3 regions of the Shewanella sp. N2AIL genome follow, and region 1 is predicted to be linked to each of the others. Evidence: predicted binding sites of a transcription regulator. Region 1 holds the regulator's gene; each other region holds the start of a gene.
What was found. The regulator MetJ, encoded in region 1, represses methionine synthesis genes. The targets are predictions, from matches to a motif close to TAGACGTCTAGACGTCTA.
Positions count from the first base shown of each region.

Region 2: a site for MetJ is predicted at 1,577-1,594, ahead of msrA (peptide-methionine (S)-S-oxide reductase MsrA). Genes of this name have one in related genera too.
Region 3: a site for MetJ is predicted at 1,932-1,949, ahead of metK (methionine adenosyltransferase). Genes of this name have one in related genera too.

Region 1 is NZ_JALBYT010000028.1:35,706-38,992, forward strand. Features, by position in the region: gene MO387_RS15750 (bifunctional aspartate kinase/homoserine dehydrogenase II) at 1-188, opposite strand, end outside; gene metB (cystathionine gamma-synthase) at 200-1,363, opposite strand; gene metJ (met regulon transcriptional regulator MetJ) at 1,576-1,890, shown strand; gene MO387_RS15765 (sulfite exporter TauE/SafE family protein) at 1,972-2,715, shown strand; gene nrfD (NrfD/PsrC family molybdoenzyme membrane anchor subunit) at 2,820-3,287, opposite strand, start outside.
Region 2 is NZ_JALBYT010000007.1:9,592-12,878, reverse strand. Features, by position in the region: gene pgm (phosphoglucomutase (alpha-D-glucose-1,6-bisphosphate-dependent)) at 1-971, shown strand, start outside; gene msrA (peptide-methionine (S)-S-oxide reductase MsrA) at 1,085-1,564, opposite strand; gene astE (succinylglutamate desuccinylase) at 1,906-2,940, shown strand; gene MO387_RS06055 (thiamine pyrophosphate-dependent dehydrogenase E1 component subunit alpha) at 3,103-3,287, shown strand, end outside.
Region 3 is NZ_JALBYT010000012.1:40,303-43,589, forward strand. Features, by position in the region: gene metK (methionine adenosyltransferase) at 738-1,889, opposite strand; gene tkt (transketolase) at 2,290-3,287, shown strand, end outside.

The DNA.
Region 1 (3,287 bases):
TGCCACAACTGACCCGCGTCGCGCAGCGCTAATAATTTATACAGGAAATTCGTGCTCTTACCCGCCGCAGAGACCACCACAAGGTCATCGCTATGACCGTGGGTTAACAGGATATGGGCGACTCGGCGATAACAATCGGCATCCGCTAAACTGGAGCCACCAAATTTATGTAAGTGACAACGTGCCATCTATTATTCCTCTACTGACAAGCCGCAACGGCGGCTAATCCTGCTTGAATATCTGCAACTAAATCGGCGGCATCTTCAATACCCACCGATAGACGCAATAGGGTGTCCTTAATGCCTGCCTCAAAACGCGCCTGCGGCTCCATGGCTCTGTGGGTCATAGTTGCGGGCACAGCCACTAAACTTTCTACGCCACCTAAACTTTCCGCCACACTAAATAACCTAAGTGCACCTAAAAAGGCCACCACTTCGGCCTCGCCGCCCTTGAGCTCAAAACTCAGCATAGCGCCAAAGCCTTTTTGTTGCTTGGCTGCAATCGCATGACCTGGGTGATCCGCAAGACCAGGGTAATAAACTTTGCTCACCACAGGGCTTTGCGTCAATACCTCAACAATGCGCTGGGCATTGGCTTGATGTTCACGAATTCGCACCGCTAAGGTACGTAGGCCGCGCAGGGTTAAGTAACTATCAAATGCCGATCCCGTTAAGCCTAACGTGTTCGACCACCAATGTAAGCTTTCGCCAATTTGTGCATCTTTGGCAACCACTGCGCCGCCAACCACATCGCTGTGACCATTGATGTATTTAGTGGTGGAGTGGATAACGATATCCGCGCCTAACAATAGGGGTTGTTGCAATATCGGCGATAAAAAAGTGTTATCGACCACGACTAGTGCGCCGACCTCATGGCTCGCCTTGGCAATGGCTTCGATATCCACCACACGCAATAGCGGGTTCGATGGGGTTTCGAGCCACACCATCTTAGGATTTTGTGCGATAGCGACGGCTAACGCTTGGCTGTCGGTTTGATCGACCACAATCAGCTTAAACTGGCCTTTCTTCGCCAAATTAGTAAATAAACGGTAAGAACCTCCGTAGCAATCGTGGGGCACCACCAACAGGTCATCAGGGCCGAGCAAAGTGGTCACTAGAGTGATGGCCGCCATGCCAGTGCATGTCACTATGCCAGTGGCGCCCTTTTCTAATTGCGCTAATGCTTCGCCTAAAATGCAGCGCGTTGGGTTGCCTGAACGACTGTAATCGAATTCGCGGGGATTTTTATGACCATCGAAGGCGTAATTAGTCGACAAATAAATCGGTGGCACAACTGCACCATATTGAGTATCGCTTTCGATACCCTGACGCACTGCCAGTGTGGCTAATTGACGCTCTGCCATGGGTGGACTCCTAAATTCGGTAGACTGATAGAGATGTCTGGACGTCTAAATGTACCTAAGCCCAACGCCATCGTCAATAGGCGTGAAGACGTTTAGACGTCTGAACATAAAGAAATCTGTTTGCAATCACAAAGAAATAGTAGCAATAATTTGACTGTTCTTTGTAAGGGTTTAAAATCTGCCCCGAATTTAGCGTTATAACAGGTGAGTCAATGACTGAATGGAATGGGGAATACATCAGCCCCTATGCTGAACATGGCAAGAAGAATGAACAAGTAAAAAAAATTACTGTGTCTATTCCGCTCAAAGTGCTTAAGGTCCTTACGGACGAACGAACTCGTCGTCAGGTCAATAATTTGCGTCACGCCACCAACAGCGAGCTGTTGTGTGAGGCATTTTTGCACGCCTACACTGGCCAGCCATTGCCTAACGATGAAGATCTGTCAAAAGATAGCCCAGACAGCATTCCCGCCGAAGCCAAGTTGCTGATGGACGAGATGGGGATCGAGTGGGAAGACATGGAATAGCGACTTGTCGCTGGCAAAGTTACATCACAGTGCTCATCAATAGGGATCGTTAACGATCCCTTTTTGTTTATATGGAATCCTATGTTTTCTATGATAGATCCACAGACTCTTGCCTTGGCCTCGCTGATTGTATTTCTTGGCGCCTTAACCCAGAGCCTGATTGGGTTTGGCCTAGCGGTTGTCGCCAGTCCTTTGCTATATATCGTCGATCCACAACTCGTACCGGGTCCCGTTATTGCCATGGGATTTACCATCTCGCTACTGACCTTATTCCGGGAGCGTGGTCATTTAGAATTCAATGGCTTGCAATATGCGCTTATAGGTCGCGTGCCCGGTGGTTTTATCGGTGCGAGTCTGTTGCTGTTTGCGCCTCAGCCCATACTCGGGTTATCCATCGCCGCCATTGTGGCAGTCGCGGTTATCCTCAGCCTGTATAAATTCAGCCTGCCAGTGAATAAGAAAACCCTCTTTGGGGCGGGCGTCGTCTCGGGTATTTTCGGTAATATTGCCGCTATTGGTGGTCCGCCGATGGCGATTCTATTGTCAGGCAAAGACGCTTCGCAGTTTCGCGCCGCCCTGTCGGCCTTCTTCATTTTTAGCTCCACCATAGCTATGGTCATTCTGGCGATCACTGGCTTATTAGAATTGAAGCACCTGTGGCTGTCGTTGATGTTGCTACCTTCAGTGCTTTTAGGGTATTTAGTCGCGGGGCGATTAGTGGGCAGTGTCGATAAAGATAAAACTAAAATGGCGACATTAGTCCTCTGCAGTATCAGCGCCTTAGTGCTAACGGTGAAGTCGGTTATCGAGTTATTACCCCAATAAGCGTCCTGCTTGTATTGGCAAATCATCTGAAGATTCAAACAATAAAAAGCACTGACATTGTCAGTGCTTTTCTTTATCTATCAATATCTAAAGCCAGCTTACACTCAGCTTAAATAGCTTTGCCCTGCGTACACAATAAAGTGTCTTAGAGCGAGTACGCCGGTTAAGCTCGCGCAGGCAACCATGATCATTGCGCCCTTAGTATGGCGAGTCGCGGCTGGTAGCAACATGAACAGCAATGGAATACCAAAACCTATACCGACGACGCCTATCCAGAACACGCTTGCCCATAGCCCAGAAATTAACGACGCTAAAGCCGCAGCCGCCGCGCCGCCCTTGAAGTACAAGGCACAGAACAACATGAACAGGAACAGGATTTCAATCGCCATCACAGGCAACTCTAAACCGTGCATCTTGACTAAGGTTTTATCGTGGCTGTCAGTCTTAAACAGCAAGAGTGCCAGTACCGCGTTTGCCGCAGCGCCCGCCGATAAACCCGACACTAAAAACAGCGCAGGCAGTACCGCAGTGTTGAGCATAGGGTAAGCATTCATCGCCGAAATTAAGAAGCC
Region 2 (3,287 bases), on a different contig from region 1:
TTGCCAACGCTAAGCTGCGTATCGGCGTTGACCCGCTCGGTGGTTCAGGGATTTTCTACTGGGCACCGATTGCCGCGCGTTATGGGCTCGATATCACCTTAGTCAATGATAAAGTTGACCCAAGCTTTAGCTTTATGCCGCTGGATAAAGACGGCAAAATCCGCATGGATTGCTCGTCTCCCTATGCGATGGCAGGGTTACTCGCCCATAAAGAATCCTTTGATTTATGCCTTGGTAACGATCCTGACTATGACCGTCACGGCATTGTCTGCCCTGGTACCGGCTTGATGGACCCTAATCACTACCTTGCGGTCGCTATCGATTATTTACTGACACACAGACCGGATTGGAGCGATACCTTAGCCATAGGTAAAACCTTAGTCTCGAGTGCACTTATCGATAAAATCTGTGCTTTCCATGGCAAAAAATTACTCGAAGTGCCTGTGGGCTTTAAGTGGTTTGTCGATGGTTTAGCCGAAGCCACCATCGCCTTTGGCGGTGAAGAGAGTGCTGGCGCGGCATTTTTACGCCGTGATGGCACTACGTGGTGCACGGATAAAGACGGCTTTATTCTAGGGTTACTTGCCGCAGAAATTCTTGCGGTGACAGGTAAAACTCCAGGTCAACGCCATCAAGAGCTAGTAGAACAATTTGGCCAAAGTTTCTATAAGCGTATCGATAGCCCAATCAGTCTTGAAAACAAGGCCAAATTTGCGTTATTGAATGCAGAAACCTTAAATGCCACTGTGCTTGCGGGTGAGGTAATCGAAAACGTGTTAACCCATGCGCCGGGCAATAATGCGGCCATTGGTGGCATCAAAGTGACTACGGCGAATGGTTGGTTTGCCGCGCGTCCATCGGGCACGGAAGCGTTATTTAAGATCTACGGCGAGAGTTTTATCAGTGAGCAGCATTTAGCTGAAATTATCAAAGATGCACAGGCATTAATTGATAAGGCGCTGAACGCTTAATGCAGCATTAAGTTTATAAAGTATCAAAAACAAACGCACTCAGATTTGAGTGCGTTTTTGTTTGTGTCTAATGTCAGTTATTAGTAGTTGATCTCATGCTGATTTGACCGTATTTAGTACTCGATATGACAACTCGGTAAGTTATTCTTATCGATGTAATTTTGGTGATATTCCTCTGCCACATGGAACTGTTGCAATGGCACAATTTCAGTCACGATATGGCGTAATCCCCAACGCCCCGAGCGGGCGAAGGCGAGTTTAGATGTTTCAGCCGCGGCTTTTTGTTCACGGTCATGGAAGAAAATCGTGCTGCGATATTGAGTGCCTATATCTCCACCTTGCATGTTCAGGCTGGTTGGATTGTGGTTTTTCCAAAACACGTCAAGTAAGTCTTCATAACTGACCAGGGCAGGGTCAAACTCCACTTGTACCACTTCGGCGTGGCCCGTTTTGCCTTTTTTGACTTCTTCATAGGTGGTCGCGCTATTATTGCCGCCCATGTAACCGCAGGTGGCATTCGATACGCCATTCACTTGTCTAAAAAAATACTCTACGCCCCAGAAACAGCCGGCACCAAAGGTTGCTAACGCCATAATTAAATCCAATAGAAGTCTAGATGGCTAAGGATTGTGATAAAACTCGCGCGCAAAAGCAAGCCTCTAGCAGGAATATTTATGCTGGACGATTTTTCGATAAGGTGATGGGAAATTTACACTCGGCATAGCAAAGCGCCGCGTTGATCTTATTCCGTTCAAAACTGGGTCCTATGGCGATAAATGTCTGAGAACAGCATTAAAAACATGTGTTAGTATTGAAGCCGTTTTTTAGGTGCGAGTGAGACTAACCGCGATGAGATAAATGCTTAAGTGGTTATTACTGCCTGTACTTATGCTATTGCGCCAATACTGTTACACATCATTATAAGGAGAATTCTGTGTTACAAGCTCTGTTAGATTCAAAGGATTTTTTAGCGCTCACCTTAGCCCATCCTGAACAGTTCGATGGCGAATTTTCATTTAACTTAGGCGATCATACTCAAGTGGATGTGTGGGATACCGGTGTTATTGTTTTCGAACCAGTAAAGAATGAAGGAAAAGATATTGTGCTTTCCTGCGGTGTTCACGGTAACGAGACCGCGCCCATTGAACTCTGCAATAGCTTAATTAAACAACTTCTACAGCAAAAGATCATCGCAAAGCAGCGCACTTTATTTCTCATTGGTAACCCATTAGCGATTAATAACGGCACGCGGATTATTGACGAAAACATGAATCGTCTATTTAGTGGTGAGCATTCCAATCCACCAGGGTTAGTGAACCCTGAGCGAGTACGCGCGAAAAAACTCGAAGCCTATGTCGATCGTTTTTATACTACGGTTGCCGATGGACGTCAGCGCATCCATTATGATTTGCACACGGCGATGCGCGCCTCGAAGCATGAAAAGTTCGCTATCTATCCCTATCGTCCAGGGCGCGCCTTTAGCGGCGAGCAAATTATGTTTTTAGCCGCAAGCGGCGTCGATACAGTACTTTTCCACCACGAACCGACCACGACCTTCAGCTATTTTTCTTCTGAACGTTACGGCGCTGATGCCTTTACCATTGAGCTTGGTAAAGTGTATCCCATGGGGCAGAACGACATGACGCGTTTTATCGCCACCCATGAAATGTTCATGCGCTTGATCACCGCTAAGCCGTTGGAGCTAGATGCATTTGATGCCGATAAGGTCAACTTGTACCAAGTGTGCCGCGTTATCAATAAACATTTCGATGATTTTGAATTTACTTTCGCCACCGATGTCGAAAACTTCAGATCTTTCCCGAAGGGCTTTGTATTAGCGCGGGAAGGTGGGCAAGACATTAAAGTGGAACATGAGTTTGAGTCTGTCGTGTTCCCTAATGCCAAAGTGCCTATTGGCAATCGCACTGTGATTTGCCTGATCCCTGCGGTGAATGCGGACGTGCGTTAGGCTTGTAAAGCAATATATACATGCGAGGCAGGGATAACTTGTGGTTTGAGCTATGCCAATGGTTGATAGGTAGTTTACGTTAACGTAATGTTCGTCGGGCATATTCGTATAAACAGACGCATCAAAACGCTTTGGTGCGTAATGAGATAACAAGAGCACAATATGAGCAAAGCAACACTCAACACTGATACAGTGCACCGTGTCGGCTTCTTGGATAAGGCATCGCTACACATTCCTATCCTTCGAATTCTACAAGCCGACGGCACCACTTATGAAACCGCGGTTTTGCCTGTGATAGATGAAACCTTAGCCACTAAAATTTACGATACCTGTGTATTCACTCGGGT
Region 3 (3,287 bases), on a different contig from region 1:
ATACAGCTTTGACACTAATCACTTGATATCGTTTTAGCTTTCTCATTTTTAGCGCTTATTTTTTGCTGATGAATCGCTATCTAACGACTCAAAACTTCAAGGAATACACCTCCCCTCGGAGTTGCCGCAGGGCGAATAGACAAATTGCGTGAGTTCGGTCATGGATGACCGACTAGCTTTCGCAGGTGCAGGGACGCATCCTTCGGAAGCGATAGCAAATTTGTCAATGAGCACAAGGGGCTTTCAACTCCGTTGGGGGCGTCTTGGAGCATCCAAGGAGGATAGGACGAGCAGTCCTCCTTGGTCGGGTGTGGGGTGAAGCCCCACGACTTTGATTTTGATTAAAGCACTCAAGCTACGAAAAGATGGGATACTTAACTTCTAAGTCGAACCATCAACTTTTCTATAGGCAAAGCTTTACTTGGCCAATTCCTCTTTTGAACTGCGAAACACACTTTGGGGCAATAGCTTTTTAGTTAAGCTATCAGCGAAAAGGTTGGCAAAGATTGGTATTGTTGCACCTGTGACCTTCTAAAACAGGATCTTTTAGTTGAGCCCTCTGGGACGCTTTTTGTTAAACAAAGAGGTGGTGAGTCATAGGGGAAACAATGACAATGAATGCTGCACAACTGAAGATACCATTATCTTGCTTTGGGGAACCAAATTGCAGGCATAAAAAAACCGCTGGGTAGCGGTTTTTATATTTTGTAATCATAACGGGTTTTAATCGAAACCGATTATAGACCCGCGTCAGCGCGCAGTGCTTCAGCTTTGTCTGTTGCTTCCCAAGGGAATTCGTTACGACCAAAGTGACCATAAGCGGCAGTCGCTTGATAAATCGGACGTGCTAAATCTAGCATGGCCGTTAAACCGTATGGACGCAGTTCGAAGTGTTGACGTACTAACTTGATCAGCAAATCTTCAGACACTTTACCCGTACCGAAGGTTTCGATGCTAATAGAAGTCGGTTCTGCTACACCAATAGCGTAAGACACTTGGATTTCACAGCGATCAGCAAGACCTGCTGCAACGATGTTTTTTGCCACATAACGGGCAGCGTATGCCGCGCTACGGTCAACTTTTGATGGGTCTTTACCAGAGAATGCGCCACCACCATGACGGGCCATGCCGCCGTAGGTATCAACGATGATCTTACGACCGGTTAAGCCGCAATCGCCTACTGGGCCACCGATAACAAAACGGCCTGTTGGGTTGATAAAGAACTTAGTGTCTTTGTTTAGCCATTGAGCCGGTAATACTGGCTTGATGATGGTTTCCATCACGCCTTCAATTAAGTCGGCTTGTGAAACGTCATCTCTGTGCTGAGTCGACAATACTACAGCATCGATACCGACAATTTTGCCATCATCATAGGCAAACGTGACTTGGCTTTTCGCATCTGGGCGTAACCAAGGTAGCGTGCCATTTTTACGCACTTCAGACTGACGCTTCACTAATGCGTGGGCATAAGTGATAGGCGCTGGCATTAGGACGTCGGTTTCGTTGTTGGCATAGCCAAACATTAGCCCTTGGTCGCCAGCACCTTGCTCAGCAGGGTCGGCGCGGTCTACACCTTGATTGATATCAGGTGATTGCTTACCAATGGCGTTTAATACCGCGCACGAGTCTGCATCAAAACCCATATCTGAGTGGGTATAACCAATTTCACGCACCGTTTTACGGGTGATTTCTTCAATATCAACCCAAGCAGAAGTCGTGACTTCGCCACCGACTAATACCATGCCAGTTTTGACATAAGTTTCACACGCCACGCGTGCTTTTGGATCTTGAGCCAGAATTGCATCTAGCACAGCATCAGAAATCTGATCTGCAATCTTATCGGGATGACCTTCTGAGACCGACTCAGAAGTAAACAAGTGCTTTGCCATAGTAGGAAAATCTCGTCGTTAGCATTCAAACGTGTAGAAGCATCTACATCTAGACGGCTATTTTAGTTTAAATCCGATTGCCGATCACCCCCAGTGAGAAAAAATCCTCTCAGATTGTGACCTGAAAACGACTGCGCTCAGTCTTAAATAGGTTATTTTTCTTATATTTCATAGCATTAAGTTTACTCGTTTTTTGAGAAATTTATTTCTCCATTACAAGTGATCCTTGCGATGCCCACTCAAGTAAAGACCAGTAAAGTGACTAGCTTGTTTCTGCGAGTTTACGATTCGGCCATCTTTTGCTGAGTGAATGATAATTTTAGTTTGCGTCACACTGGCATGTAGGGGAAAATATGCATCCAAATTGCCCGCTAGACCCCACAAACAAGCAGGAGAGAGCATGTCTTCCCGTAAAGTACTCGCAAACGCAATCCGTGCGTTAAGTATGGATGCAGTTCAAAAAGCAAATTCAGGCCATCCCGGCGCCCCAATGGGTATGGCAGATATTGCTGAAGTGCTGTGGAATGATTTCCTTAAGCACAACCCGACCAATCCTAAATGGGTAGATAGAGACCGTTTCGTCCTTTCTAATGGTCACGGTTCAATGCTGATCTACTCTTTACTTCACCTGACAGGTTATGAATTACCAATTGAAGAGCTGAAACAGTTCCGTCAATTGCATTCAAAAACCCCGGGTCACCCAGAATACGGTTACACCCCAGGTGTTGAAACCACAACGGGTCCACTCGGCGCGGGCATCAGCAATGCTGTCGGTATGGCGATTGCTGAAAAAACCTTAGCGGCACAGTTTAACCGTGATGGTCACGATATCGTTGATCACTACACTTACTGCTTCGTCGGCGACGGCTGTTTGATGGAAGGTATTTCCCACGAAGCCTGTTCATTAGCCGGTACTTTAGGTCTAGGCAAACTGGTCGCATTTTGGGATGACAACGGTATTTCTATCGATGGCCATGTTGAAGGCTGGTTCACCGATGATACGCCAAAGCGTTTTGAAGCTTACGGCTGGCATGTGATTGCCGGTGTTGACGGTCACGATAGCGCGGCAATCCGTGCTGCTATCGAAGCGGCGAAAGCGGTGACCGATAAACCAACCATGATTTGCTGCAAAACCATTATCGGTTTTGGTTCACCCAACAAATCTGGCAGCCACGATTGCCACGGCGCACCATTAGGCGATGCGGAAATCGCAGCAGCCCGTGAATTCCTTGGCTGGCCATACGCACCATTTGAAATCCCTGCTGACGTTTATGCGGGTTGGGATGCCAAAGAAGCCGGTGCTGCCCGTGAAGCGGCATGGAACGAGAAGTTTGCGGCTTATAGCGCTGCTCACCCAGAACTGGCTGCTGAATATGAGCGCCGTGTACTGAAAGGTGA